3 regions of the Janthinobacterium sp. 64 genome follow, and region 3 is predicted to be linked to each of the others. Evidence: predicted binding sites of a transcription regulator. Region 3 holds the regulator's gene; each other region holds the start of a gene.

Region 1 (10,052 bases), 480 kb from region 3:
ATCACGGAGCGGGGAAAGTAATCGATGCGCCCCGCCGCCAGTTGCTGGAACAGGCCTTCGTAGGTGCTCGAGGTATCGAGGCGCAAGCCATTCGCCTGCAGAATGGCGCAATCGGGCCAGTCGCGCATCTGGCCAGCCGACAGCCGCGCCAGCGCGGCGATGCTGCGCACGCCCCGCAGCAACTGCGGCTGGCGCGCGTGGATCAGGGCCACTCGCCAGCCGATCAGGCCGCGGTCGATGGGGATGCGTACCGGCAGCAACTGCGTTTCGCGCGCGCGGCTCGTCATCGTCCACACGACATCGACGCTGCCCGACGCCGTGGCAATTTCCTGCATGGCGCGCGTCTGCACCATGCGCAGTTCGGAACGGCGCAACGCATACGCCTGGCCCGAACGCGCCAGCGCCAGTTGCAGCAAGGCCGTCACATAGCCTTGCTGCGGATCATTGAGTGCCTGGTGGCGCGGATACACGAGCGGCAGCGGCGGCGACGGGCTGGCGGCGGCCGCGCCCAACGGCCACAGGGCGGCAAACTTGAGCAGGGGGCGGCGCTGCATGGCCCCTCCTTTCCAGCGCTTTCATAGCGTTCTTATCAGAATGACAGTATCACGCAGCACAGCACGCTTGTCGACTCGAATATGGAAAATGTGTACAAAACAACAGCACTTCCCGGCTGGCCAAGAGGGTTGGAAATTAATCCAGATCAATAAAACGGCAAATAGAAAATAAATCGTGCGTGCGGCTCTGGACGGCATGCGCGCCCCTCGCCTACGCTGTTTTTTTATCTGAAAAACAAGAGGAACCCATGCAGACAGCACGCTTGAATATCATCGGAATGGATCACGAAGGCTGCGCCGACAGGCTGACGGGCGCGCTCGAGGCCGTCACGGGTGTGGCCACCGTGTGCGTCTCGCTGGCGCGCCACGGCGCCACGGTGCAGTTCGACGAACGCCTGGCCACGCAGGAGCGCCTGCTGGCCGCCGTCAACGATGCCGGCTTCATGGGCGAGGCCTCCGATGAAGAACAACTGCCGTCCTGCAGCGGCGCCTGCGGTCACTGCCGCCATTGAGTACCGCCACTGCGCGCCGCCACCTTCCCGCTTACCCTCCCCGCGCGCCCCGGTCGCGCAGATGCGCCAGCACGCGGCGCGGTCCCAGCGCCTGTAAATCGAATGGCGGCAACTCGATGGCGTCGAGCGTATTCTTGAACAGCAAGCCCAGCTCCGTATCGCCTTCCAGGCTCAAACGACGGCTGAAGAACAGCGTATCCGGATCTTCCTGGCGCCGCGCCAGCAGCATCAGGTCATGCACGCTGGCGGCGATGCACAGGTCCGGCACGTCCACATAGCGCTCGGCCACGAACACCGTGCCCTGCCATTCGAAATCGAAGGCGATGCCCGCGTCGACCAGGCGCAGGCGCAGGCTGCGCCCCTCCAGGCTGCACCGCACATCGTCGGGCAATTGCGGCGCCAGCAAGCGGTTCAAGCCTTGCACGAACAGCCAGGAGGCGGGATACGGCGGCAGCTTGGACAGCAATTCGGCCAGCGGTTCGGGCAGCCGGTACGACATGGCGGGCTTGCTCATGGCGGGCTTGGCCGGGATGGGCAATCTTTCCAGTTGATCTTGCATGGTGCTTCCTTTCGATGCGTTCAATGAGCGGCGTGCTGTTCCATGCCGGGCTGGCCGTGCCAGTAGCCGTCGCAGGCGCCGGCCGGCTGGCAGGCCGCCAGCTGGGCCTGAGCGCCCACGCCGCTGACCTGGCCGCGGCGGGCGCGGTCGAAGATGGCGATCACTTGTTCCGTATGCATGGCCTGCGGGCTGATGCGCGCCACGGATACGCCCATGTCGCGCATGGCGTCGAGTTCGCGCACCAGGTTGTAGACCAGCGCCGACTGCGTCTGCGTGCCATTCAACACGAGGAACGGCACTTCATCGCGCGTGCGCAGCAGCAGGCCATCCGGCTCTTCCAGGCAGCTGTAGCCGCAATCGTCCTTCGGCAGGTTGCGGTTGCGCGCCGTGAAGCAGCGCGCGGAAAACGCCAGCGGCATGCGGCCGTAGGCGAACACTTCCGTCTCCAGCCCTTCCGGTTTCTGGCGCTGCATCTCAGCCAGCGCCGTCTGTCCCATTTCCAGCGGCATCACCCAGCGCCGCGCACCGAGGCGCGCCAGCAGTTGCAGGCTGGGGCCATTGAACAGGTTCAGATGGGGACCGGCGACGAAGGACGTGCCCTTTTCCATGCAATGCACGGCGCCCATGTCGTTGGCTTCGACCGTATAGCGGCCATTGCCCGTGATGCGGCGCAGAGTCGCCAGTTCGGCGCCCGCCTCGATCAGCGCCTGCGTCGACAGCACCACCTCTTTGCCGGCAGCGGCCAGCATGTCGGCGATATCGAGCCAGTCGGCCAGGCGCACTTCATGCCGGCGCGAGCAGACTGTTTCGCCCAGGTACACGATATCGACGGCGCTGCCGGCGATCTGCTGGTAAAACTCGAAGACGGTGGCGCGCGGCCAGTAGTAGAGCAAGGGGCCCAAAGAAAGCTTCAGCATGTTCATCCTTTATTTCCAAGATCTGTGGTACGCACCGAGGGTGTGCTGCTGCCCTTCGGCCAGCTTGTCCATGGACGCCATCCAGCCCGGCTTGACGGCGTAGCGCGCATTGCCTTCGCGGCAGGCGTCGATCGCTTCGCGCCACACGCGCGTCACCTGTGCCACGTAGGCGGGGCTGCGCTGGCGTCCTTCGATCTTCACGGCGCGCACGCCCATGGCGATCAGCTGCGGCAGCAGCGCCAGCGTGTTCAGGCTGGCCGGCTCCTCGATCGCGTAATACTCTTCGTCATTGACTTCGAAGCGGCCCTTGCACAGGGTGGGATAGCTGGCATTTTCACCGGGCGCATAGCGGTCGATCAGCACGCCGTTCAGGCGCGACTCCAGACCGTTCGGCGTTTCCAGCCAGCGCACGGATTTCGCCGGCGAGCACACGCCGTGCGTATTCGGCGCCTCGCCCGTCGCGTACGACGACAGCGCGCAGCGCCCTTCGACCATCACGCACAGGCTGCCGAAACCGAAGACTTCAATCTCGACTTCCGTCTTGCTGATCAATTGCTCGACCTGCGCCATCGACAGCACGCGCGGCAGCACGGCGCGGGCGATACCGAAGTGTTCATGGTAAAAATTGATGGCTTCGTAGTTGGTGGCCGAACCCTGCACGGACAGGTGCAAACGCAGCTGCGGGTGGTGCTGGGCCGCATACGCCATCAGGCCCGGATCGGCGACGATCATGGCGTCGATGCCCGCTTGCGCGGCGCGGTCGATGGCGCTGCGCCACACGGCCCAGTTGTGCGGCTGCGGATAGGTGTTCAGCGCCAGCAGCACCTTGCGTCCGTATTGATGGGCGTAGCGCACGCCCTCGGCGATGGCCTTCTCGTCGAAATTGAGGCCGGCGAAATTGCGCGCATTGGTGGCGTCGCGAAAACCCAGGTAGACGGTGTCGGCGCCATTGTCGACGGCCGCTTTCAGGGCAGGCAGGCTGCCGGCGGGGCAGACCAGTTCCAGCGGTCCGGCCACGCGGGTGGCGGTGGTTGATTCAAGCATCATGATGTTCACAGTCCTGTATCGGCTCAGGGTGCAGACTATAGCCCCGCCGATACTGCCCAGTCCTTGACGCAGGTGAAGGAATGCATGCATGGCTGGCGCACCTTCAACTTGCTTGACCTGGCTGTAAAATGCCCCCTTTCCTCCCTCGTCGATTGCCCGCCATGACCCGCAAACCGCTGCTGATTTTTCTTCTGACCCTGTTCCTCACCGCGCTGCAAGTGCAGTGGGCCGGCCCGGCCGACGGCTATGACGCAAACACCCTCTCTGTGCTGTCGCCCGAAGTGCTGGGCGCCTATCCGGGCGTGCTGCTGCTGTTCCTGCTGGCCGTGTTCGCGCGCCGCCAATTGCCGCTGCTGCGCCAGGCCGCCATCTGCACGGGCCTGCTGGCCATCTACTGGCTGCTGGCGAACTACGTCACGTTCGATGCGCGCGTGGCCAGCTGGAGCACCTATACGCCGCTGGAAATCTGGACCCACGTGCTGCCCGCCTCCGTCGCCAGCATCGCCGCCTGCGGCGCCGCGTTCTTTTGCGCGAGCTGGCTGATCCTGCGCGAAACGCGCTGGAACAAAACCGGCTGAGGTAGTTTTTTCACCTGCATCAAGGATTCGTCACGCAACTGCACGCCACCTTTGACGGCACTACATTTAGTGGATAATCTTCATAAAAACACCGTATGTTGTGTTTATTGGAGGTTTCATGACGACGAATGCAGTTCCCCCCACACGCGGCCAGGTCGACGTTGCCGCGTCCATCAATGAATACCTGGACCGGCGCGACTGGCGCGTCAACGCCAACGCCAACCAGGGCTACTCGCTGGGCGGCCTGATACTCAACGTGTCGGGCAAGGTCATCGCCAACTACTGGCTGGACCAGGTGTATCCGCCGGAAGTGGGCGCGGCGCACCGCGAAGCGGCGCTGCACATCCACGACCTCGACATGCTGGCGGGCTATTGCGCCGGCTGGTCGCTGCGCACCCTGCTGCATGAAGGCTTGAATGGCGTGCCGGGCAAGATCGAATCGGGCCCGCCGAAACACATGTCGAGCGCCATCGGCCAGATCGTCAATTTCCTCGGCACCCTGCAGAACGAATGGGCCGGCGCGCAGGCGTTCAGCTCCTTCGACACCTATATGGCGCCGTACATCCGCAAGGACAGCCTGCGCTACGAAGACGTGCGCCAGTACATGCAGGAGCTGATCTTCAACCTCAACGTCCCATCGCGCTGGGGCACGCAGACGCCGTTTACCAACCTGACTTTCGACTGGGTCTGCCCGGACGACTTGCGCGAGCAGATTCCCGTCATCGCCGGCCAGGAAATGGACTTCAGCTATGGCGAGCTGCAGGCCGAGATGGACATGATCAACCGCGCCTACATCGAGATCATGATGGCGGGCGACGCCAAGGGACGCGTATTTACCTTCCCCATCCCGACCTACAACATCACCGAGGATTTCGACTGGCATAGCGAGAATGCGGAACGCCTGTTCGAGATGACGGCCCGCTACGGTCTGCCCTACTTCCAGAATTTCATCAATTCGGAACTCAAGCCGAACATGATACGTTCCATGTGCTGCCGCTTGCAGCTGGACTTGCGCGAACTGCTCAAGCGCGGCAATGGCCTGTTCGGTTCCGCCGAGCAGACGGGCTCCCTGGGCGTAGTGACCATCAACTGCGCGCGCCTGGGCCACCTGTGGCGCGGCGACGAGCCGGCGCTGATGGCCGACCTGGACCGCCTGCTGGAGCTGGGCAAGACCAGCCTGGAAATCAAGCGCCGCACCATCGAGGAACTGATGCAGCAAGGCCTGTTCCCGTACACGAAACGCTACCTGGGCACCTTGCGCAATCACTTTTCCACCCTGGGCGTCAACGGCATCAACGAGATGATCCGCAATTTCAGCGGCGATGCTTACGACATCACGTCCGCCGAGGGCCATGCGCTGGCGATACGCCTGCTCGACCACGTGCGCGCCCGCATGGTGCAATTCCAGGAAGAGACGGGCCATATGTACAACCTGGAAGCGACGCCGGCCGAGGGCACGACGTACCGCTTCGCCCGCGAAGACCGCAAGCGCTATCCCGCCATCCTGCAGGCGGGAACAAGCGACAACCCGTATTACACGAATTCGTCGCAGCTGCCCGTGGGCCACACGGACGACCCGTTCGAGGCGCTGGAATTGCAGGATGCGCTGCAGCGCAAGTACACGGGCGGCACGGTGCTGCACCTGTACATGACGGAAGCGCTGTCGGATGCGAACGCCTGCCGCGAGCTGGTCAAACGCGCGCTGAGCCGCTTCTCGCTGCCCTACATCACCGTCACGCCCACGTTTTCCATCTGCCCGCGCCACGGCTACCTGGCCGGCAAACATGAATTCTGTCCCACCTGCGACGCGGAACTGATCGCCCGCAAGCAGTCCGATCTCGCTCACCCACTCAAGGAAACGCCATGAACGCACGTCCCGACTTCACTCCCGCCATCACCCTGCTCGACACGGAACGCCAGCGCTGCGAAATCTGGACGCGCGTGATGGGCTACCACCGCCCCGTCGCCTCGTTCAACATCGGCAAGCAGGGCGAGTTCCACGAGCGCCAGTACTTTACGGAAGCGAGCGCCCGCGTGGGCCAGCCCGCCTGCCATGGCTGAGTTGAAAGTGGGTGGCCTGACGCCCTTTTCCGCCACCGACTACCCGGGCAAGCTGGCCGCCGTGGTGTTCGTGCAGGGCTGCCCCTGGCGTTGCGGCTATTGCCACAATCCGCATCTGCAGGCGCGCACGCCGGAAGGCGCCATGCCGTGGCAGGACGTCCTGACCTGGCTGCGCCGCCGCGTGGGCCTGGTCGACGCCGTCGTCTTCAGCGGCGGCGAGGCGTGCATGGACCCGGCGCTGGCGCGCGCCATGCACGACGTCAGGGAACTGGGCTTCGGCATCGGCCTGCACACGGCTTGCATCTATCCGCAGCGCCTGCAGGAAGTGCTGCCCCTGGTCGATTGGGTCGGCTTCGACATCAAGGCACCGTTTGCCGACTATCGTCATGTGACCCGCGTGGCCGGCAGCGGCGACCCGGCGCGCGCCTGCCTGGACGCCATCCTTGCCAGCGGCGTCGCCTACGAATGCCGCACCACCACCCATCCGGACCTGCTGCCCGACGAGCAGTTGCTGGCCCTGGCCAGCACCCTGGCCGCCAAAGGCGTCGCCAACTACGTGCTGCAGCAGTTCCGCGCCGAAGGCTGCGTGGATGCGGCGCTGGCCGATCGCCCCCTGCACGGCTATCCGGCGGCGAGCACGGTGGCGCAAATCGGCGCCATGTTTCCCCGTTTTACATTCCGTAATCATGGCGGTTGATCCTGCAGCCACATAATTGCTGAAAGCCTCACAAATTTCCCCGTTCTGCAACGCTGAAACGTCTTGCGTACTGTAATGTATCAACTGTGCCGCGCACCCTGCGCGGCACAGCAGATTCCTCACACCGCATTACAGATAAGCGTCATCCATGAACGATTTCACCGCAGTCAGCCCAGGCATCCCTTCCACCCACGCCGACATCCTGTACGGCCCGCCGCGACCGGATCTGCTGCGCGAGGAAGTGCTGGCCGATCTGCTGGAAGCGACGGCCCGCCGCTGCCCGCAGCAAACCGCGCTGATCGATGGCGAACGCCGCATCACGTATGCGCAGCTCGATGCACAGGCGGGATTGGCCGCGGCTCGCCTGGTGGCGGCCGGCGTCAAGCCCGGCGACATCGTGGGACTGTGGCTGCCGCGCGGCGCGCCTCTGCTGCTGATGCAGGCGGCGATTGCCAAGGCGGGCGCCGCCTGGCTGCCCGTCGATGAAGACACGCCCGTCGAACGCCTGCAAGTGTGCCTCGATGACGCGAACGGCTTTGGCGTCGTCAGCTGCGCCCAATTCGCGCCGCGCCTGGAAGAAGCAGGACTTGGCCGTCCCGTGTGGACGGCGGAAAGCCTGCTGGCGCCCGCCGCGCCGGGCGAACAGCTGCCTGCGCGCGGCGCCGTGCTGCCCGAACACCCCGCGTATGTGATCTACACCTCCGGTTCCACGGGCAAACCCAAGGGCATTTTGATCAACCAGCGCAGCATCTGCCACTTCCTGCGCAGCGAAAACGCCGTGCTGGAAGTGGCGCAGTCCGACACCGTCTACCAGGGCTTTTCCGTCGCCTTCGACATGTCGTTCGAGGAAATCTGGATCGCCTACCTGGTGGGCGCCACCCTGTGGCTGGGCCCCAAGGAGATTTCGGGCGACCCGGAAGCCTTGCCGCGCGCGCTGGCAACCAACCACGTCACCGTGCTGCACGCCGTGCCGACCTTGCTGGCCCTGTTTGCGGAGGAAGTACCGAGTCTGCGCCTGATCAACCTGGGCGGCGAGATGTGCCCGGAGTCCCTGGTCGAACGCTGGTCGCGCCCGGGCCGCGCCATGTTCAACACCTATGGCCCCACGGAGGCGACCGTCTCGTGCAGTCTGGCGCGCCTGCAGCCCGGCGAACCGGTGACCATCGGCACGCCGCTGCCCAACTATGGCTTGCTGGTGCTGCAGGTGAGCGAACCGGGAGAAAACCGTCCTCTGGTTCTGCTGCCGCGCGGCGAGACGGGCGAGCTGTGCATCATCGGCCCCGGCCTGGCCGAGGGCTATCTGGGCCGCCCCGACCTGACTGTGGAAAAATTCCTGCCCAATCCCTGGAGCACGGGGCCCGACGACGCACGCCTGTACCGCACGGGCGACCTGGCCCGCATCGATGCGGACGGCCAGGTGCTGTGCCTGGGCCGCGCCGACGACCAGGTGAAAATCCGCGGCTTTCGCGTGGAACTGGGCGAAATCGAAGCCGTGCTGGCGCAACAACCGGGCGTGGGCACGGTGGCCGTCTTGCTGCGCAAGGATGACGGCATCGACCAGCTGGTGGCCTACATCGTCGGCAGCGACGATGCCCCCGACGAGGCCCTGGCGGCGAAAACCCTGCGCGCGGCCCTGAACCTGCATTTGCCGCCGTATATGGTACCGGGCCGTTTTGAATTGCTGCCGCTGATGCCGCGCCTGACCTCGGGAAAAATCGACAGGAAAGCCTTGAAAGCCATGCCCCTGTCCGCCCCGCCGGCTGGCGAGGCGGGGGAATCGGACGTACCGGAAACCCCGGCCGAAGCGGCCCTGTTCGCGGCGCTGGCCAAGCTGTTCCCCGGCCAGGCGATTTTGCGCCAGCTGGACTTCTTCAGTGACCTCGGTGGCCACTCCTTCCTGGCCGCGCGCCTGGCGTCCGCCCTGCGCGCCGATCCAGCCTACGCCCACATGACGGTGCGCGACATTTACCAGAACCGCCAGATCGGCAAGATCGCCGCCGTGCTGAACGAAGCGCCCGCGCTGGCCACGCCGGAAGCGGATTGGACGCCGCCGTCCGCCATGAAGCGCTGGCTGTGCGGCGCGGCGCAGGCGGCGGCCGTGCCGGGCCTCGTCACCCTGCGCATGGCGCAGTGGATGGCGCCGTTTTTCACCTACCACTTCTTCACGGGCGACACGGGAGACACCGTGCCGCGCGCCATCGCCGCCTCCATCGGCGTGTTTTTACTCGCGACCCTGGCCGAATTTGCCATCGCGATTGCCGGCAAGTGGCTGATCGCCGGACGCTTGAAGCCGGGCAGCTATCCGCTGTGGGGAGTCACGTATTACCGCTGGTGGCTGGCCGACCGCCTGGTCGAATCGGCGCCCGCCTACCTGCTCAGCGGCTCGTCGCTGAACAGCTGGTGGCTGCGCGCGCTGGGCGCGAAAGTGGGCAAGGAAGTGGTCATCGGCTCGATGACCCTGCGCGCGCCCGACCTGCTGTCCATCGGCGACAACGTCAGCGTGGGCAATGCCGTTAACTTTGAAAACGCCCGCGTGGAACGGGGCCGCTTGTTGCTGGGCCAGATCCGCATCGGCAACGATGCCTGCATCAGCTCTTACGCGATCCTGGAAGGCAATACCCAGGTGGGCGCCTTCGGCCACCTGGAAGGTCAATCGGCGCTGGCCGATGGCGCGGCGGTGCCGGACGGGCGCGTGTACACTGGCTCGCCCGCGCGCGACATCGGCCCCTACGACCGGGCCAGCCAGCCGCCGCGCCCCGCCGTCTCGCGCCTGCGCCTGACGGGCGAAACCCTGTTCTTCTGCTTCGGCATGGTCCTCATCGCCGTGCTGTTCTTCATGCCCGTCTTCCCCAGCTTCGTGCTGATCGACTGGTTCGACGAACGCGAAATGATGCCATGGCTGCAGGGCCGCGACGTGACGACCCAGCTGGCCCGCTACTTCCTGCTGGCCTTCCCCGCCAGCGCCGTGCTGATCGTACTGACCGCCCTGCTGTCGGCTGCCATCCGCTGGGGCGCGCTGCCCCGCTTGAAGCCGGGCAGCTCGCCCGTGCACAGCAATATCTATTGCGCCAAGTGGCTGGTCAGCCATATCCAGGAATCGAGCCTGAACGTCCTGCACGGCATTTAC
Region 2 (10,052 bases), 2.6 Mb from region 3:
ACTATTGAATGTCATGATGAAACCTTTTAAGTCGATATGAAGAGATACGTAAGAGTGAGTCAAACTCACAAATTCGTTCGGTACTCCTGTAAAACTCAAGTTATTTTTACATCAATGAAACTGTCCTAATTCCCTAACGAGGACGGTAAAAACCGTCCTCGTTAATCCACTATCGCAAACGTGGAGACCGGCAGTGTTCACACACAATTTCAAGCTTTCCAAAGCGGAAGCGCCAGTATTGCGTCACATGCACGGACTTGGGATAGGCACAGGTTTTCATGTGTCGTTCCTTTCATCGCATACCTCGATGATGAACTTGAGCCTTGCCATATCGGCTTTCGAAGTTTAAACTTCGGCTTCTAGTACATAGAAATAGCATCAAGAGAAAGCCAGAGGTTGTTGTTTGGCTCTCTTTTCCCTAAAGCCCCGTGAGTTGCACCTCATGGGGCTTTTTCATTTCCTCATCTAATTATTCCCAGTTCAGCGCACCACCCGTTTGGTACTCGGTCACGCGCGTCTCGAAGAAGTTGCGTTCCTTTTTCATGTCGATCATTTCGCTCATCCACGGGAATGGATTTTCTTCCTGGGCGAACAGCGGCTCGAGGCCGATCTGCTGCGCGCGGCGGTTGGCGATGAAGCGCAGATAGCCCTTGAACATCGGTGCGTTCAGACCCAGCACGCCGCGTGGCATGGTGTCTTCCGCGTACGCGTATTCCAGCTCCACGGCTTGCATGAACAGCACTTTGATCTCTTCGCGGAATTCGGCCGTCCACAGCTGCGGGTTTTCCATCTTGATCGTGTTGATCAAGTCGATGCCGAAGTTGCAGTGCATCGATTCGTCGCGCAGGATGTACTGGTACTGCTCGGCCGCGCCCATCATCTTGTTCTGGCGGCCCAGCGCCAGGATCTGCGTGAAGCCGACGTAGAAGAACAGGCCTTCCATCAGGCAGGCAAACACGATCAGCGATTTGAGCAGCTTCTGGTCGTTTTCCACCGTGCCGGTGACGAACGCGGGGTCGGTCAGGGTATTGATGAACGGGATCAGGAATTCATCCTTGTCGCGGATCGACTTGACTTCGTTGTAGGCGTTGAAGATCTCGCCTTCGTCCAGGCCCAGCGATTCGACGATGTACTGGTAGGCGTGCGTGTGGATCGCTTCCTCGAACGCCTGGCGCAGCAGGTACTGGCGGCACTCGGGCGCCGTGATGTGGCGGTAGGTACCCAGCACGATGTTGTTGGCGGCCAGCGAGTCGGCCGTCACGAAGAAGCCCAGGTTGCGCTTGACCAGGCGGCGCTCGTCGTCCGTCAGGCCGTTCGGGTTTTTCCACAGCTCGATATCGCGCTGCATGTTCACTTCCTGCGGCATCCAGTGGTTGGCGCAGCCGGCCAGGTATTTGTCCCACGCCCACTTGTACTTGAACGGCACCAGCTGGTTGACGTCCGTCTTGCCGTTGATGATGCGCTTGTCGTCGGCATTCACGCGGCGCGCCACTTGCTCGGCGTTCGCTTCGGACGGCTCGGCACCGGCTGGCAGGTTCAATTCGGTATTTCCCAATGGCGCTTGCTGCGCCGGACGCGGCACAGCTGCCGACGTGGTTTCATCATCCCAGGACAACGACATAATCTTCTTCCTTTCCATGCCGGCGAGCCGGCGATCCGCAACAGGCCCGTTGTATCGGACAATGCGGACATTGACAACATTGAATCAGCCCAGACGCTCCGGGCTGACAACTAAAATTTTACTGGCAGGCTTCGCATTCCTCAAAGCCGTCATCACCTGGGCGCAGGTAGCAGGCTTCGCCATCGGCGTCGTCCGCTGCAGCTGCCACCACGGGTGCCACCACGGCGGCAGCGGCTGCCGCCACGACCGCTGCCTGTGCGCTCTGGGCGCTGGCCGACATGCCGCCATCGACTGCCACGGCGTTCAGGGCACCCGTCTTGGAGGTCGATTTCTCCATGTGGGTAGCGGCGATGGTACGCAGGTAGTAGGTGGTTTTCAGGCCACGCAGCCATGCCAGCTTGTAGGTCTCGTCGAGCTTCTTGCCCGATGCGCCAGCCATGTAGATGTTCAGCGACTGGGCCTGGTCGATCCACTTCTGGCGACGCGAAGCCGCTTCCACCAGCCAGCTTGGCGACACTTCAAAGGCGGTGGCGTAGATGTCGCGCAAGTCTTGCGGGATGCGGTCGATCTTCACCAGCGAGCCGTCGAAGTACTTCAGGTCGGAGATCATGACTTCATCCCACAGGTCGCGCGCCTTCAGGTCGCGCACCAGGTAGCCGTTGATCTCGGTGAATTCACCCGACAGGTTCGATTTCACGTACAGGTTCTGGAACGTCGGCTCGATACAGGCCGATACGCCGATGATGTTCGAAATCGTCGCCGTCGGGGCGATCGCCACGCAGTTCGAGTTGCGCATGCCGAACTTGGCGATGCGTTCGCGCACCGGGGTCCAGTCCATGGCCGACGAGGAATCGACTTCCAGGTAGCCGCCACGCTCTTCGGCCAGCAGTTTGACCGAGTCTTGCGGCAGGATGCCACGGTCCCACAGCGAACCGGCATACGATTCATAGCGGCCACGTTCTTCAGCCAGTTCCGTCGACGCCAGGTAGGCGTAGTAGCAGACCGCTTCCATCGAGGTGTCGGCAAAGCTGACGGCGGCGTCCGAGGCGAACGGAATGCGCATCATGTGCAGGCAGTCCTGGAAGCCCATCACGCCCATGCCGACCGGACGGTGGCGCATGTTCGAATTGCGCGCCTTCTCGACGGCGTAGTAATTGATGTCGATGACGTTGTCGAGCATGCGCATGGCGGTGCGCACGGTCTTGGCCAGCTTGACGTGATCGAGCTTGCCTTCCTTCATGTGCGCCGGCATGTTCACGGAACCGAGGTTGCAGACGGCGATTTCGTCAGGGCCCGTGTTCAGCGTGATTTCCGTGCACAGGTTCGAGCTGTGGACGACGCCGACGTGCGACTGCGGGCTGCGGATGTTGCAAGGATCCTTGAACGTGATCCATGGGTGGCCCGTTTCAAACAGCATCGACAGCATCTTGCGCCACAGGTCCAGCGCGGCGATCTTCTTGAACGAGCGGATTTCGCCGGCGGCGGCCTTGGCTTCGTAGCCCAGGTAAGCTTTTTCAAAGGCCTTGCCGACCAGGTCGTGCAAATCTGGTGTTTCGGATGGCGAGAACAGGGTCCACTCGCCTTTTTCCATGACGCGCTTCATGAACATGTCGGGAATCCAGTTCGCCGTGTTCATGTCGTGCGTGCGGCGGCGGTCGTCGCCCGTGTTCTTGCGCAGGTCGAGGAATTCCTCGATGTCCATGTGCCAGGTTTCCAGGTAGGCGCACACGGCGCCCTTGCGCTTGCCGCCCTGGTTGACTGCCACGGCCGTGTCGTTGACCACTTTCAGGAACGGCACCACGCCTTGCGACTTGCCGTTGGTGCCCTTGATGTGGGCGCCCAGGGCGCGCACTGGCGTCCAGTCGTTACCCAGGCCGCCGGCGTACTTGGCCAGCAGCGCGTTGTCCTTGATGGCGTCGTAGATGCCTTCCAGGTCGTCCGAGACGGTGCTCAGGTAGCACGACGACAGCTGCGAGCGCAGGGTGCCGGAGTTGAACAGGGTCGGCGTCGAGCTCATGAAGTCGAACGAGGACAGCAGATTGTAGAACTCGATGGTGCGCGCTTCGCGGTCCGCTTCGTTCAGCGACAGGCCCATGGCCACGCGCATGTAGAACGCCTGCGGCATTTCGATGCGCACGTCATGGATGTGCAGGAAGTAGCGGTCATACAGCGTTTGCAGGCCGATGTAGCCGAATTGCAAGTCGCGGTCGGCAACGATGGCCTTGGCCAGGCGTTCCAGGTCGAAACTGGCAAGTACCGGGTTCAGCAGGTCGTTGGCGATGCCCTTGGCGATGTATTGCGGGAAATACGTCAGGTACTCGGCGGCAGCGGCCGCTTGCGGCACTTCCTTGCCGAACACTTCCTTGCGCACCGTGTGCAGCAGGATGCGGGCCGTGACCTGGCTGTAGGCCGGATCTTTTTCCATCAGCGCGCGCGCCGCCAGGATGGCCGACTTGTGCAACTCTTCGACGGGCACGCCGTCGTACAGGTTCTTCACCGTTTCCGCCAGGATGGCATCAGCATCGACGTGCTTTTCCAGGCCGGCGCAGGCGGCGTTGATCAGGTCGCGCACTTCCTGCATGTCCAGCAGGCGGCGCACGCCGTTGTCAGTGACGTTCAGTTGGGGGGCGGTCACTTGCGCGGAAGCGCCCAGCGCCTCCTTCTGCAGGCGGCGCTCTTCCATGTGCTTGGCACGGTACAACACGTAGGCACGCGCCACGTCGTGCTCGCCCGAACGCATCAGCGACAGTTCCACCTGGTCTTGCACGTCTTCGATATGGAAGGTGCCGCCACCCGGATGGCGGCGCACCAGCGCGGCGACGACGCCGTCGGTCAGTTGCTCCACCAGTTCGCGGACGCGTGCCGAAGCGGCACCCTGGCCGCCGTTAACGGCCAAAAACGCCTTGGTCATGGCGATGGCGATCTTCGAAGGCTCAAATGCCACCACCGCGCCGTTGCGGCGGATGATGCGATAGTCGCCCAATGCCGCGCCCGTGCTCGCCACGCTGTTGGCCGCGCCTGGCGCTGGCGATACTGGCGTTGGATGGATGGAAATATCTTGTGGTGATTGCATTGAAGCTCCCGTTGTCAGCTAAAGTCAGCCTGCAGTTTTGCTGCCGCGTGTGTTGTTGAATAGAACGCCCGATGGTCAGGGTTTCTTCAGGTATTTGTTGCTAAATAGTAAATAATATACAGCCAAAAATCAGACGGCCAACCTGTACAGCCCGGCTAGCGCGAAACACGATCAAGGGTGATGAAACGCCAGTTCCCGTTGCCATATCAACAAACAGGGTAGCTTTGATAATAATGCTGAAAACGTCTGTGATGGCACTACATATAGTCTTTAAATCCAAGTTATGCACTAATTGTAGTGCCCATCGAAAGGCGATGCAATAGTTTTCCGGCATCCGCCAGCGTAATTTTTTGTATTTTCATATACGATTTCGGTTGACTTTTCAGGGTACGGATGGAAAGCCCAATCCCCGCGTAGTAAGCGCTAACGCAGGCTGCCCGCGCATAGTTTCCAGCCAGCATTTTTGATAAAAACACCAGTCAAAAAACGGTCCCGGATCCGTCTTCCTCCCCGGCGCAATGTGCTCGTGGCCGCGCACCTGGGACAGCCCGTAGCGCGCCACCAGTGCCGCCGTCAGCGCCGCCAGCACATGGTATTGCCGCTGCTGGAAGGGCACATCGTCCGCGCCTTCCATTTCGACACCGACCGAATAGCCATTGCACTGCGGGCGTCCTTCGAACATGGACGCGCCCGCATGCCAGGCACGTTGATCAGTAGAAACATATTGCAACAGCGCACCATCACGCCGCACAAAAAAATGCGCCGACACCTGCAAGCCACGCAGGTCGGCGAAAGAAGGATCGGCATTATAGTCTACCCGGCCGGTAAACAAGTCCGACACATGCGGTCCGCCGAAGTGGCCGCCCGGCAAGCTGATGTTATGGATCACCAGCAAATCGACTTGCGCACCGTCCGGGCGCGCATCGTGGTATTGGGAGTCATAGCGCAGCGCGCCGTCGCACCAGCCGTCTTCATCTATCGTCCATGCTGTCATCAAGGTAGCGCTTCCTGTATCGTCAATTTCTGCATGCGGTAACGCAGCTGGCGCACGCTCAGGCCCAGCTGGCGCGCCGCCCGTGCGCGGTGATAGCGCGCCTGCACCAGCGCCAGCATGATCATGTCGCGCTCGGCCTGGCGTAAATACATGTCCAGCGGCAAGACGGGCGGCAGGCCATATGCTGCCATGCCGGGCAGGCATAGTTGCCGCTCAGGCAAGTCCGGCAAGGCCGGCGCCCGCAGCGGCATGCTGCCCGCCGCGGACGGCAAGGCCAGCGCGTCGAGCGCGATCACGCCGCCGTCGGCAAAGGCCAGTGCCCGCTCCAGCAGGTTTTCCAGTTCGCGCACATTGCCGGGAAACGCATACGCGGCCAAAGCCGCCAGCACGGGCGGCGCCAGGCTCACGGCCTGGCGTGGCGCCAGACGCGCCAGGATCACCTCACATAATACCTGCAGATCGCCGCGCCGCTCGCGCAGCGGCGGCAGCGCCAGCTCGATCACATGGAGGCGGTAAAACAGATCCTGGCGAAACGTGCCGGCGGCCACGCCGCGCGCCAGGCCCTGCTGGCTGGCGCACAGGATGCGCACGTCGACGGCCTCGTCAGTACTACCACCCAGCTTGCGCACGCGCCGCTCCTGCAGCACGCGCAACAGCTTGACCTGCATGGCCAGCGGCAGATCGTCGACTTCATCGAGCAGCAAACTGCCGCCATGGGCCGCCTGGAACAATCCCTGGCGCTCATGCGCCCCCGTATAGGCGCCCTGGCGGCAGCCGAAAAATTCGGCCTCCATCAACGCTTCGGGAATCGCGCCGCAGTTGACGGCAATAAAAGGGAAGCTGGCGCGCGCACCCTGCGCATGGATGGCGCGCGCCGCCAATTCCTTGCCCGTGCCCGATTCGCCGCGGATGGCCACCGGCGCGCCACAGCGGGCGATGCGGCCGATCTGCGCACGCAGCGCCTGCATGGGCAGGGAGTTGCCGCTCAGTTGAGGCGCCGGCGGCATATCGGCGACAGGATGCTGGCTGGGACTGGGACGGGGGCTTGGACTTGACATGGGGAGCGCGCCTTTCCGCAATGGCGGCGACGAACCGCCTCATGCAGATGCTACGCCGGACGGATGCCGGACGACGTTACGATACGGCTGAGCAACGCGCGCGCACCTGCGGGCCCGCCCTTACACCGTGGCGTGCGCGTGGCTGCAGTAGTCGTGGCCCTTGGCCTGCACGTTTTCGGAAGCGGGGTAGTACACGCCGCAATGGGCGCAGCACAGCATCAGCTCGGCATCGGGCAATTCCTGCGGCCGCACCGGTGGCGTAAACGGATTCGGCCGCTGTTGCTGCTGCGCGCGGGCGCGTTGCTGCATGCCACGGATCTTGCTGCGGATCGCAAACAGCACCAGGAACACCAGCGCCAGCCAGAATAAAACACGTGTCATGCGTATCCTCGGTGTAAAACCACTTCCAGTACAAAACGGCTGCCGACATAGGCCAGCAACAAGGTGGCGAAACCGGCCAGGGTAAAACTCAGGGCCGTCTTGCCGCGCCAGCCGCGAAAGCGCCGGCCTGCCAGCAGCGAGGCAAACAGCAGCCACGACAGCATGGTAAACACCGACTTGTGATCCCAGGTCAAGGCCTTGCCAAATAATTGTTCGGAAAACACGATGCCTGACAGCACGGTCAGGCTGAGCAAAATAAAACCCAGGCCGATCATGCGAAACAGCAACTTTTCCATCGTCAGCAAGGCCGGCAACTGGTCCAGCGCCGTGCCGATGAAGCCGCGGCTTTCGCTGCGCGTATGCAGGCGCGATTCCTGCAGCGCCATCAGCACGGCGTGAAAGGCGGCAATCGTCAGGGTGCTATAGGCGAGCACGGCCACGGCAATATGCCAGCCGAAGACGGCCGACTTGCCTTCCATGCTGACCTGGCTGCCAGGAAAGGCCCAGGCCAGGCCGATGGCGAGGACGGCGCTGGGCATGACCATGCGGCGCAGTCCATCCAGGCTGAAATTGCGGTTCTCTATCCAGTAGGCGCCCACCGATACCCACAGCGCGGCCGACAGCATGGCGGAAAAGCCGAAGCGCAAGGTGCCCGGCGCCATCAGGTCGAACCACAGGGTGGCGGCGTGCGCCAGCCAGGCGACGCCGGTCAGGCCGGCAATGAGCCGGGCGCGGGACGAGGGAAGCACCGCGCACGCCGCATACAACAGGGCGGCGATAAGAAAGAAATAGATCTGCATAGTTTAAGTTTACACCATAGCCGACAAGCGCGATTCAAGCGACAGCCAGGGTGACAGGCATTCCGCCGCCAGCCAATGCTGCAAGCCTGCCATGATATCGCGCCTGAGGCGCAACGGGGTAGCGCACCCTCAAGATTTTGGCAATCTTTCGCACCGCCTGTCTATATATATGTGTGCCGCAAAAAATGATGGCCCGCTCAAGCGGGCCATCGGGCACTGCCAATCTCCCGTTTACTTCACATTCAGGCTCTTTTTCGCCTGTTCCAGCAAGTCCGTCTTGACCCAGTCCTTGGCCACGGGCGGCTTCGTCATGCGGCCCACGCCCGTTTTCACCATCACGTCCGTGGTCACCTGGATATGCTCGGGCGAGATGTCGTACGAATACGGCGAATTGCTGATCGCGTCGTCGAAGTCATCCTTCGTGATCTGGCCGCGGAACACGACTTCGCGCACATACTTTTCCGCCGTCGCCTTGTTGTCGATAAAGGTCTTGGTCGCTTCAACGAAGCAGCGCATGAATTTTTCCGCCACCGGACGGCGTTCTTTGTAGAACTTTTCCGTCATCACCATGGTACGCACGGGCTCGCCGATCGGCGTGTCGTACGGTTTCAGGATTTCCGTACCAAAACCTTTGTTGATCGCCTGCGACGATTGCGGTTCCGACTGCATCATGGCGTCGATATTCTTGCCCATCAGCGCCTGGTTCAAGTCGGCGTAGGCCAGGAACACCAGTTGCACATCCTTGCCTTTGGTGTCGGAATACGTCAGGCCCGCCTGCGCCAGCTCGGCCAGCAGCAGCACTTCCTGGATGCCGCCGCGCGTCACGCCCACGCGCTTGCCCTTCAGATCCTTCACATTGGCAATCTTTTGACCGGCGCCCCCCACCAGACGCGCGCCGCCCTTGGCAAAGCCGGCCACCACATAGATGGGCGCACCGCCGGCACGGCCGGAAATGGCCGCTTCGGACGCCGTCGCGCCCACGTCCAGCTCGCCGGCGATAATCGCCTGCATCACATCGAGGCCCTTGGCGAAGATATGCTCTTCAACCTTGATGCCGCACTTGGGCGCGATTTCCTTGATATACGACACGGCGCCGTAGTGGGCAAATTTTAAATTACCCAGGCGCACGACTTCCTGCGCCTGCGCCTGGACGGCGCCCATGCCGAACGCCAGCATCAGGGCGGCGGCGATACCGGTCTTCAAAGTTGATTTTTTCTGCATCGGGTTCTCCTGTGGTGGTGGGTGTGTGCCCGCAAGGGCACGCGAAACACTGCTTTTATTATCAGGAGATAGTACCGCGTGTTAAGTAACCCTCGGGGAAAATTTATTGGGGGTTACTTAAAGCCAGGGCAACATTTTTTTGCCGGCAGCCACGCTGCCGGCGTTGTTATTACTGCCTGTTATTACTGCCCCGCCAGCGCCACCACCGGATCGAGTCCCGACGCCTTGCGCGCCGGCATGAAGCCAAACACCAGCCCCGTCACCACGGCGCAGGCAAAAGCACCGGCGATGGCGCTGAGCGAAAAGATCACCGGCACGTCCCACACCAGCAGCAGGCCGGCCACCGTCACGCCAACCACGATGCCGGCCACGCCGCCCACCACCGACACCAGCACGGCTTCGGTGAGGAACTGGCGCAGGATGTCGCGCCGGCGCGCGCCCGTCGCCATGCGGATGCCGATTTCGCGCGTGCGCTCGCGCACCGTCATCAGCATCACGTTCATGACGCCGATGCCGCCCACCACCAGCGAGACGGCCGCGATCAGGCTGAGCATCATGGTCATGTTGTCCTGCGTCTTGGCTTCCGCGGCAATCGACGCGGCCGCGTTGCTGATGCCATAGTCGCGGATGCGGTGGCGCTCGAACATGGTGGCGTCGACTGCCGCCTCCACCTCCGTCACGCGCTTGACGTCGGCCACCGCCATGACCGTGTACGTCGGCTCGCGCTGGCCGAAGACGCGGATGCCGGCCGTGGAAAACGGCAGCAGCAGCACGTCGTCTTCATCCTTCTCGCCCGTCAGCGCACCCTTCGCGCTCATCACGCCGATCACCTGGAACGGCACGTTGCCGATCAGGATATTCTGCCCCACGGGGTTGGCCACGTCGGGCATCAGCTTTTCCGCCA
Region 3 (10,052 bases):
AGCGGCCGCCAGCAGCGCCGCAATCGCCAGCACGGCCAGCAATTCGAGCAAGGTATGCCCTGTCCAGCGTGGCCGCAGGTCGGTGACCATGGCCTAGCGCCAGCAACGGCTGGCGGGGCCGCTGCTGCCGCGCTGGCCCGTGCTGCTCAAGGACAGCACACCGCAATCGGCATCCTGGAACTGCGCGTCGACCTTGGACGTACCGGGCATGGCCCGCAACAGCACGCATTGCCCTATCGTCAGGCCGGGACAGGCCAGCGCCTCGATTTCATACGCGCTGCCGGCCGCGCCCCCTTCCCCGGACCACCATGGAAACTGCTGCGCCTGCTCCGCCGGCGATGCCGAGGAAAAGGCCAGATAGCGATTATTTTGCGAATAATAACGTTCCTGCTGCTGCATCAGCCGCAACAGAGCCGCCTGTCCCTGCACCCGTTTGGCGCGCACGACATGGCCATGATAAGCGGGTACGGCCAGCGCCAGCAGCAGGCTCATGATCGCCAGCGCGGACAGCAGTTCGATCAGGCTGAAGCCGGGAGTACGTGCACTTTTTGCAGAGCGCCAATTCCGCCTTGCCAGCGTCCCCATGCGATCTTCCTTTCCAAAAAGCGCCAGCCAGCGCGATGCACTGGCCTATTTTTTCTTGGCCGCCTCGTGCAATTCGCGCCAGTTCGCCACTTCGCGCCAACTGAGGCGCCGCGCGGGCAGCGGCGCGCTGACGACCTTGAGCACCGCAACGCTGGCCGCGCCCGGCAAACCCGGCTGCAGCACGGCCAATTCCTTGCGTCCCTCGGCCCGCCCTGCCGCCGTCGCCGCGCCCACCGTGCTGTTCAGCTCCAGCGCCAGCGGCGGCGCGCGCGCCAGGCCGTCGAACAAGCGTCCCGTCTGCGCGCCCGCCTGCACGACGCCGGCGCCATCGGCGGCAAAGCCGCTCAGCACATCGAGCACGTACAGGCGCGTGGCCGGCCTGGCGCAAGGATCGCGCCCAGGCAATACGGTATTGAACAGCAGCTTGCCGGCGGCCAACACGGCACTGCTGATGCTGCGTTCGCCCGTCTGCGCAGGATTGAGAAAATCGAGGTACCAGCCGCGCATGGCCTCGCTGCCCGTATAGCGCAGCTCGGCGCCGTCGACGCGCACACCGCCCACCACCTCGCCCAAGACGCGCGGCTCCAGGTCGGCCCGGCTGCGCGTAGGGGATGTTTCCCGCAAATCATCGTGCACGGCATAAAACGACTGGGACAGAAAGGCGGAAGGCCAGGTATCGGCCGCTTCGACCAGCTTGCCCGTGCCGAACAGCAGCAGATAGCCGCCACCGGGCGCGTACGCCACGCTCGGTTGCTGCGTCACGGGCTGGCGCCGCCCCTGCGCGTCGCGCGCGACAAAGACCAGCTTGCGTCCCTGGCCCTCCTTCCACGGCGGCCCGCCGGCCATACCGAGACGCCAGATATTGCCCTGCAAATCGCCCGCATAAATATACGCCAGTGCGCCATCGCCGCCCGGCACCACGGCGGGCGGACCCAGCGCGTGTGGCTCGGCGCCGGCGCCCGCATCAGTGTCATGCCCACCGCCGCCGCTGGCCACGGGCACCTTGAGGCGGAAGTAATTACTTCCCATCAGCCACGGCGTGCCGGGCACCTTGTCCAGCGCCAGCAGGAAGATGGCGGCGGCCGCGGCGGGCGCCGTCGTCTCCTTGCCGTCGTTCACATGGTTGTTGTAGCCGCTGGCAACGATGGCGAAGTCGCGGTAGGCCGGCGCGCCCTCCTTGCCGCCCATGTTGATGCGGGCAAACGCAGGCGGCGCGCGCACGTTGCCCATCAGCCTGTCGTCGCGGTCCGTAAATTCCCACAGCGCCCCGTCCTGCGCGAAGCGTGCAGGATCGGTGATGTCGAGCGCAAACACGCCTTGCGCCCCGCCGCCCATGCCCGACACCAGCACCGTTTTCCAGTGCCCCAGCGCCAGCACTTCCGCCGTGGCCGCGGCGCCATCGAGCAGCGGACCCGGACTGTAGTGGGTGCTCGCAGCGGCTGGGGCCGTCTGCAGCAGCGCCTGCGGCAGATAGGCCAACACTTCGCTGCCAGTGCGCGCATCAAAGGCGTGCAGCAAGCCATCGTTGGCGCCTACATATAACATTCTGCGCCGCTGCAGCAGCACCTGGCGGTGCAAGCCATAGCCGGCGCCCGCCATGCCCAGCCTGGGTGCACCCACGTACAGCAAATTGCCGTAGGGCGCCGCGCCCAGGCTGCCTGAGCGGCGCCGCAGGAAGCCGCCCGGCTGGCCCACCTCGTGCGTGCGCTGGCCCAGCAGGTACGCCAGGCGCGCCTCCCCTCGTCCATCGGCGCCGTCGAATGCGCCGCGCTGTTCCGCAGCGAGCCGCGTCCAGGCCAGCGGCATCAGGGCGCCCTTGGCGTCGGGCGTGTAGACGGGACGCAAGGACGCGGGCGTGCCATCCGGCACGGATTTCTCTTGTCCACCGGCTGTCCATGATGGCTTGCCGGGAAGCAGTGTGCCATCGACGCCCACGGCAAACGCGGTGCGCGACAAGCTCATACCGCCATCGGCCAGGCGCAGCTGCGTCTGGAACCAGTATGCCTCTTCCGTGCCGCTGGCCAGCGCCATCAGGGCCGGCCCGGCGAGCGTCGCTGGCAAGGTAGCCTTGTCGGCGGCAGCAAAGGCTGCGCGCAGTCCCGCGATCAGGGCGGCCGGGTCGCTGCCGGGCAAGTAATGGGCGGGCCAGCGGCCATCCACGCTCCACTCATCGAACGCGCTGCCCGTTGCGCTCTTGAAAGGGTTGGCGTCGCCGTTCGCATCGAGAAAGCCGCCATATTTGGCCGCCAATAACAAGGGCGTAGCGGCGGGAGTGGTGGCAGACTCGCCGGCCGGGTCCCCCTGGCGCAAGTCGCCCGCGTAGTGCTCAACCTTGGTAAGGCCGTCGTTCTTGCCGCCGGGACGCAGTGGCTGCACATGCGACCAGTAGGCCAGCCCTGCCGCATGGTAGCTGGCGCCGCCCACCCCGTCGGACAGCCATTCCAGCGCCGCCAGGTCGGGCCGTGGCGCGGGATTGCCGGGCGTGCCGCCGCTTTCCAGGCTGCCTACCGCGTGTGTCCAGGCCATCGCATCAAATGGCGGTGGCACAAAACCATCGGCAGCGCGTGCACGGTCGCCGTTGGATGCGGGAGCCACAGGAACATTGCCAGGCACGTAACGGTCGCCCGCCATGCCCGCATCGCCGAGGCTGACGACGATGTGGCGCTGGCAACTGGCCGTTTGCGGATCGCTCCACGCAGTCACGACCGGCAAGCCACCGTCGATGGCAGGCGGGGCCGTGGCGGGTGGCACGACGGCGCTCGCTTGCCTTCCCTGCAGGTAGCGCAGCGATTCGTACAGCAATTCGGCCAGCGGCGCCGCGCTGGCGTACGTGCCAGGATGCCCGGCGTTGCCGCGGCCCAGACCATTGATGTAAGCGGTCACCCCGCCGCCAGGACCGGCGCTCTGGAACACATACACACCGGTGGCAGGATTCCATTCCTCGCCGGCATTGTCTTGCGGCATAAAATCAGGCGCCGTCCAGCGTTGCCTGCCCACGTGGGCCAGCGGCGCGCGCAGCACGCCGCCATACACGGGGCCGGCGCTGGCGGGCACGCCGTTCAAGTGGCCAAACACGCCCACGCGCACCCTGCCGCCATGGCGCTGCACGGCGCCCACCGGCTTGTAGTGCTTGCCATACGCGAGGCATAAATCGTCGCGCAGCGGTCCTTCTTCCGCGTCGCAGACGCGCACGCGCGCGAGGAACACGCCGTGCGTGGCAGCAACGCCCGGCGCGTCGCAACTACCGCCCGGGGGCAAGCTGGCGTCGCCGAACAGCAGGCGGTTGCGGCAGGAAACGATGGCCAGTTGCGCCAGCGCAAACGGTGTCGCCGCCGCCACGCCGCCGTGCAGCACCTTGCGCGGAAAAAAGACGGGGTGCGCAAAAAAGTCGATGGGGCTATCCGCATCGGGCAGCCAGGCGCGCTGCAGCACCGTCTTGCGCACCTCGTCGATGACGCGGTCGCCGCCCGTCAGAGCAACACGGACGATGTCGAGCATGCTGGTGCTGGCCCAGTTCAGAAAATTGCCGCTAAAACTGTCGCCGCCGCAGCCGTGCAGCGCATCGGCCGGCTTCAGCACGGAGAAGTAAGCGGTCGCTACGCGCAAGTCCGGCAGCATGTCGCCGTCCTTGCTGCGGTACGGATAGCTGTAGCACATGCGCGCATGGAAGTACCCTGCGTACTCGCGCTGCGGCGCATAGTCGCCGCCATGCGCGGCAGCGGCCGCCGCATGCGTGAGCGACAGGTTGAGCAGCAGGTTCGGCGGCACCCTGGCGCCGTGCAAGCCCGCGTCGGCCCGCGCCAGCGTCACGGGAGGTGCGGCCGCAGCAAGGGCGCCGCCGCAAGCCAGGAAAATCCAGCCGAGCAGCAGCCAGGCAAACGACAAAGCCCTCATGGCCCCGCTCCCGCCGCCTGCTTGCGATAGTAACTTTGCAGCACGACTTGCGTGCTTTCCTGCGCGCCAAAACCGATGGCCGTGATGCGGTACACATAGCTTTCCGTCGCCAGGCCGCCAGCCACGGCCGTGGCCTGCGCACCGGGCGGGTGGAACGGCAGCAGTTCGATCAGGTAGCGGGGCCGGCGCGACGGCAGGAAACCCTGCCCCGTCTGCATGACGGCGCCCGTGAACTGGCCATACGGCACGGTGCGGCTGGCACCTTCGGCGCCATCGAGGTCCGTACTTAACCAGAGCGCCGGCGCGTCCGGGGATGCGGGCAGGCACAGACCCAGTGCGCCCCCTTCCCCGCAGCCGTCCGCGAACCCGGCCGCGCTGCCTGGCGCGAAGAGGCTGCTGCGCCCGGGCGCGCCCGGTGAACCTTCGATATCGTTCTGCGCATCCACCAATGCCTCCTCCGCCGCCTGAAACGCGATCTGCCGGTCGCGCTCACCGCGCGCCGCCTTTTCGCCCTGCAAGGCCATCTGCGCCGCCGATATGCCCAGCAGCAAGATGATCACCTGCAGGCACAGCACATACACGAGGGTGGCGCCACGCCCTTGTCCGCCAGAAACGCAGCAGCCTGAACAACGGCGGACGCCCGCGCCAGCCATCGCGCCGCCCGCCTAGGCCGGCCCGTTGCGCAGCATGATGCTCGTCTGCACCTGTTGCCGCAGCCGCGAGCGCGTTGCTACAGGCAAGGACGCGCGCGCGATGCGCACGCCCATATCGCCTGCGCCGTGCGCCTCAGCATACGCCTTGCCGAACAGGTCGAACTGCGCCGGCCCCAGTTCCGCCATCTTGTCCGCCTGGCCCGCCTCGCCATGCAACAGCAAGGCCACGCGCACGCTGGCCACGCGCTTCCAGTGCGTGCGGCGGTGCAAATCGCGCTGGCGCGCGGCCGCATCCGCCCCCACCAGCACCAGCGCCGCATCGTAAGCGTCAAGCGCGCTGGCGTTGACATAGCGGTTCGCCACGCCATCGGGCGGCGTATCCGTATCGAGGCCATACAGCACCTGGAAGCCGTCGACGCCACGGATGACGGCGTCCGCGCCCCAGCCGTTCGCGCCACGGTATTTGCAACGCAATTCACCCTCGCCATCGGCACCTTGCGCCACATAGAAAATGCTCCAGCCCCGCTGCGCCTGCGTTTGCGCGGCGCCCACGCCGAAGCCCGCGCAATTGAGCACGGAACCATCGCCACCCTCTTCCTTGCCGGCGCCGTAATAGCGCAGGGCCAGCACGTCGCTGCCATGCAGGGCGCCGGGCAGCGCGCCGCTGATGCCCTCGCTGTTCTTGCCCAGGCTGTGCGCGTCGAGGCCGGCGACGTTGGCGCTGTCAAAATCGGCATGGGCGACGGGCGCGGCGCTGCTGTCCCAGTTCACGTACGCCGTCTGGCGCACGGCGCGGGCGATGGTGTCGAGCGCATAGCGGCCGTTGTCGTCGAGCCGCGCGCTGGCGGACTGGTCGCCATAACTGCCGCTGGCGGCCAGCAGCACGCTACTGGCCGCCAGCATCAGCAGCGCGCCCAGCGACAGGGCCACCAGCAATTCGACCAGGCTCATGCCGCGATGCCGGTGCAAGAGCGTGTTCATGCGCCGCCTCCGCCCAGCTGGAATGCGAGCCGGGGCAGCGACTCGCCCGCCCCATTCACAGCGGGCGAGCCATCGGGCTGTCGGCCGCGCCAGCCCAGCTTGATGACGATGGGCGCGCCCTTGCCACCGCTGCACGCCCAGTGCAAGCCTTGCGCGGCGGCGTCCCAGGCGGGCGCATCGCGGCAGATATGCAGGCGCGCGCCGGGCAAGGCCGCATGCAGTTGCTGTTTCCACTCGGCGATGTCGAATTGCGCCAGCTCGGCCGCGCTGCAGGCGGCAGTACCAAAACAGTCAGGCGCGCCGCCGCCAGCGTCGGCGCCGTCCGCCGCCGCGTAGGCCACGTTCAGGTAGGGATTGCCCGTATCGGGGCCGTTCATGAGCACGCTGTTCGCACGCATGCGTTCGGCCATGCCGGCGGCCAGTTGCACGCCCGCCGACAACAGCGCCGACTCATGGCGCGCACGCAGGGAGTTCAGTTGCAAAATGCTGGCACCGAGGAGACCCAGCGCCAACAGCAGCAGCGACACCAGCACCTCGACGAGGCTGCTGCCACCCGCAGGAAACATAGTGCGACCGCTCTTGCCCATGCGCTACTCCCTTCCGCAGACAGAGTCGCAGGAACAGGCGGCCCAGCTACAAGATAGGCGCGCGCAAAAAGCCGGGTCTGCGCTGGCGCAAACAGCACGGCGATAAGGTGAGAAGAACAGCGTTGGTGTTGATCAGGCCGCTTGCCAGGCGAACCTGGGCGTGGTGAGCAAGAAGGCGAGCAAGAAGGTGAGCAAGAAGCCGAACGTCAGGGCGAAGGTCAGGGCTTGCGCGCCTGCCCCACTTCGGCGATCGCGTCCTGGAATTCGGCCAGGTCTTCGAAGTTCTTGTAGACGGAGGCAAAGCGGATGTAGGCGATCTTGTCCAGGCGCTTCAATTCCTGCATGACGAGTTCGCCGATATAGCCGGAATCGACTTCGCGCAAGCCGCTGGTCAGCAGTTTTTCCTGGATGGAGGCGATGGCCGTATCCACGGAGGCGGCCGCGACGGGACGCTTGCGCAAGGCCAGCATCAAACTGCCGCGCAACTTATCCGCAGCGAACTCCGTCCGGCTGCCATTCTTTTTGACGACGGCCGGCATGATAAGTTCAATGCGCTCGTAGGTGGTAAAACGCTTGTCGCATTTGCCGCAGCGGCGGCGGCGCCGAATGGCATCCCCTTCCTCCGATACGCGCGTATCGAGAACCTGGGTGTCGCCGTGCTGGCAAAATGGACATTTCATGGGCTGGCTACAACTTTATAGTAATAATTACGGGAAATCGCCGCCCTTGTGCAAAGGGCGCCCGAATCACTCCGGGCGCCCTTGGGCACGAAGGAATGTGTCATACAGAATCTTACTCCGTATGACACATTCTGGACAAATAATTATGCAGCGTACACAGGGTGCGCGTCGGCCAGGACTTTCACGGCCGCTTTCACGCGCTCGATGGTGGCGGCGTCATGCGGATTGTCCAGCACGTCGGCGATCAGGTTGCCCACTTCTTCCGCTTGCGCTTCCTTGAAACCGCGCGTCGTCATCGCCGGGCTGCCCAGGCGGATACCCGAGGTGACGAATGGTTTTTGCGGATCGTTCGGGATGCCGTTCTTGTTGCAGGTGATGTGCGCGGAACCGAGGATGGCTTCGGCTTCCTTGCCCGTCAGGTTCTTGGCGCGCAGGTCGACCAGCATGACGTGCGATTCGGTGCCGCCGGACACGATGCGCAGGCCGCGCTTGATCAGGGTTTTCGCCAGTACGTCGGCGTTTTTGATCACTTGCTTCTGGTATTCGACGAATTCAGGGCTCAGCGCTTCCTTGAAGGCAACAGCCTTGCCGGCGATCACGTGCATCAGCGGGCCGCCCTGGATGCCGGGGAAGATGGCCGAGTTAATGGCTTTTTCGTGTTCGGCCTTCATCAGGATGATGCCGCCACGGGGGCCGCGCAGCGATTTGTGCGTGGTCGAGGTGACGAAGTCGGCGAACGGCACCGGGTTCGGGTACAGGCCGGCGGCGATCAGGCCGGCGTAGTGGGCCATGTCGACCATGAAGTAGGCGCCCACTTCCTTGGCGATCTTGCCGAAGCGTTCGAAGTCGATCTTTTTCGAGAACGCGGACGCGCCGGCGATGATCAGCTTTGGCTTGCGTTCGCGGGCCAGGCGTTCCATCGCCTCGTAGTCGATGTCTTCTTCCACCGTCAAGCCATACGATACAACGTCAAACCATTTGCCGGACATGTTCAGCGGCATGCCGTGGGTCAGGTGGCCGCCTTCGGCCAGCGACATGCCCATGATCAGGTCGCCTGGTTTCAACATGGCGAAGAACACGCCCTGGTTCGCCTGCGAGCCGGAGTTCGGCTGCACGTTCGCGCATTCGGCGCCGAACAGCTGTTTCACGCGGTCGATGGCCAGTTGCTCGGCCACATCGACGTATTCGCAGCCGCCGTAGTAACGCTTGCCTGGATAGCCTTCGGCATATTTATTCGTCAGCTGCGAGCCTTGCGCTTCCATTACGGCTGGCGACGTGTAGTTCTCCGACGCGATCAGTTCGATATGGTCGTGCTGGCGCGTGTTCTCTTTTTGAATGACGGCGAACAATTCAGGATCGACGTTGGCGAGGTTGTGATCTTTTGCAAACATGTAAAAACTCCAAGTATGAGGGTGCTTGTACTGGCAGGTTGGATCGAATGAGGGGAGCCGGCGTTAAGTGAATAACAACATTGGACAGGCAGCCTCTTCGTGCTTTTCCATAGTGGCTACCCAGGCGAACGGCTGATGAAAAATCTCACATTTCCCGGTGGGTGCCCACCTTTCGCCGGTTTGCCGATCGCCACTCATGGAGATCGCCCGACTTTTCGCCAGTCACGTGAGACGTAATGGAAGACAAATTGTAAGTTAAGTACCCGGATTGAGCAAGGAATGCAAGCGTGCGGCTATAATCGCCGCCCGGGGCAACGCCGGTCCGCAGTCTTAAGCTGGACGTAAACTTTGCTGCGGTATGTAAGCGTATGTTACGGGACTTGCCATTGCAGCCCTCCGTTTTACAATGCTGCGGTGCAACTTATATGCAGCTTTTGCATGGCTTTCCAGCAAGCGCCCACAGTCACAAGAAGAAAAATCGCGTAAAATGTTGCTCAATCTCACTACTGGCGCAATAAACATGCCTTCAGTCTTTACCTGGAACGTACGTGTCTACTATGAAGACACCGACGCCGGCGGCATCGTCTATTACGCAAATTACCTGAAATTCTTCGAACGCGCGCGCACCGAATGGCTGCGCGCCATCGACGTTGGCCAGCAGGAATTGCTGGAACAGCACGACGCAATGTTCGTTGTCAAAAGCGTCAACGCCGACTATCATGCGCCAGCCAGGCTCGATGACACGGTAAGATTAACCTTAAGCATAGAAAAAATGGGGCGTGCCTCCATCGTTTTCTTGCAACAAGCCTGGTGCGGCGACCGCCTGCTGAACACGGCCCGCGTCAAGATCGGCTGCGTCGACTCGGCATTGCGCCCGCGCGCCGTGCCCGATGCAGTGGCGGTCCGCATGCGCGCCGCCTGAGCCCTACCCGCCACCCCCGGACAATTCACCCAACAGACTGCCAGCCAATGAACGTTACACAAGATCTTTCTTTCCTCGCGCTCATCTCCAATGCCCATTTGATCGTGCAACTGATCATGGCCCTGCTGCTGCTGATTTCCCTGACCAGCTGGACTTACATTTTCCGCAAGATGTTTGCCGTGCGCCAGGCGCGCAAGCAAACCATCGAATTCGAACGCAGCTTCTGGGCCGGCGGCAACCTGCATGCGCTGCACCAGAATGCCAGCGGCAACCGCGACCAGAGCGGCGCGCTGGCCCGCATTTTTGACGCCGGCATGGGCGAATTCATCAAGGGCAAGGCATCGTACGGTTCGCGCGAA

The links. Region 3 encodes NrdR, which represses ribonucleotide reductase genes. Its sites were predicted from a motif close to CACNANATNTNGTG; they were not measured.
Region 1: CLU91_RS26345 (ribonucleoside triphosphate reductase) is a predicted target of NrdR. The motif match lies at 4,226-4,239, and genes of this name have one in related genera.
Region 2: CLU91_RS12715 (ribonucleoside-diphosphate reductase subunit alpha) is a predicted target of NrdR. The motif match lies at 4,950-4,963, and genes of this name have one in related genera.

The regions. Positions count from the first base shown of each region.
Region 1 covers NZ_PHUG01000001.1:5,960,587-5,970,638, reverse strand. The annotation lists gene CLU91_RS26375 (substrate-binding periplasmic protein) at 1-554, opposite strand, end outside; gene CLU91_RS26370 (heavy-metal-associated domain-containing protein) at 803-1,066, shown strand; gene ubiT (ubiquinone anaerobic biosynthesis accessory factor UbiT) at 1,098-1,625, opposite strand; gene ubiV (ubiquinone anaerobic biosynthesis protein UbiV) at 1,646-2,542, opposite strand; gene ubiU (ubiquinone anaerobic biosynthesis protein UbiU) at 2,552-3,589, opposite strand; gene CLU91_RS26350 (hypothetical protein) at 3,751-4,167, shown strand; gene CLU91_RS26345 (ribonucleoside triphosphate reductase) at 4,286-6,034, shown strand; gene nrdD (anaerobic ribonucleoside-triphosphate reductase) at 6,031-6,228, shown strand; gene CLU91_RS26335 (anaerobic ribonucleoside-triphosphate reductase activating protein) at 6,221-6,925, shown strand; gene CLU91_RS26330 (Pls/PosA family non-ribosomal peptide synthetase) at 7,074-10,052, shown strand, end outside.
Region 2 covers NZ_PHUG01000001.1:2,882,778-2,892,829, forward strand. The annotation lists gene CLU91_RS12705 (hypothetical protein) at 1-99, opposite strand, end outside; gene CLU91_RS12710 (ribonucleotide-diphosphate reductase subunit beta) at 470-1,621, opposite strand; gene CLU91_RS12715 (ribonucleoside-diphosphate reductase subunit alpha) at 1,740-4,694, opposite strand; gene ampD (1,6-anhydro-N-acetylmuramyl-L-alanine amidase AmpD) at 5,077-5,688, opposite strand; gene CLU91_RS12725 (sigma 54-interacting transcriptional regulator) at 5,688-6,746, opposite strand; gene CLU91_RS12730 (PP0621 family protein) at 6,867-7,127, opposite strand; gene CLU91_RS12735 (cytochrome C assembly family protein) at 7,124-7,927, opposite strand; gene CLU91_RS12740 (ABC transporter substrate-binding protein) at 8,159-9,148, opposite strand; gene CLU91_RS12745 (MacB family efflux pump subunit) at 9,331-10,052, opposite strand, start outside.
Region 3 covers NZ_PHUG01000001.1:5,481,384-5,491,435, reverse strand. The annotation lists gene CLU91_RS24190 (GspH/FimT family protein) at 1-90, opposite strand, end outside; gene CLU91_RS24185 (type IV pilin protein) at 94-585, opposite strand; gene CLU91_RS24180 (pilus assembly protein) at 631-4,479, opposite strand; gene CLU91_RS24175 (pilus assembly PilX family protein) at 4,476-5,132, opposite strand; gene CLU91_RS24170 (PilW family protein) at 5,145-6,113, opposite strand; gene pilV (type IV pilus modification protein PilV) at 6,110-6,679, opposite strand; gene nrdR (transcriptional regulator NrdR) at 6,919-7,380, opposite strand; gene glyA (serine hydroxymethyltransferase) at 7,524-8,771, opposite strand; ZMP/ZTP riboswitch at 8,883-9,007, opposite strand; gene ybgC (tol-pal system-associated acyl-CoA thioesterase) at 9,292-9,693, shown strand; gene tolQ (protein TolQ) at 9,741-10,052, shown strand, end outside.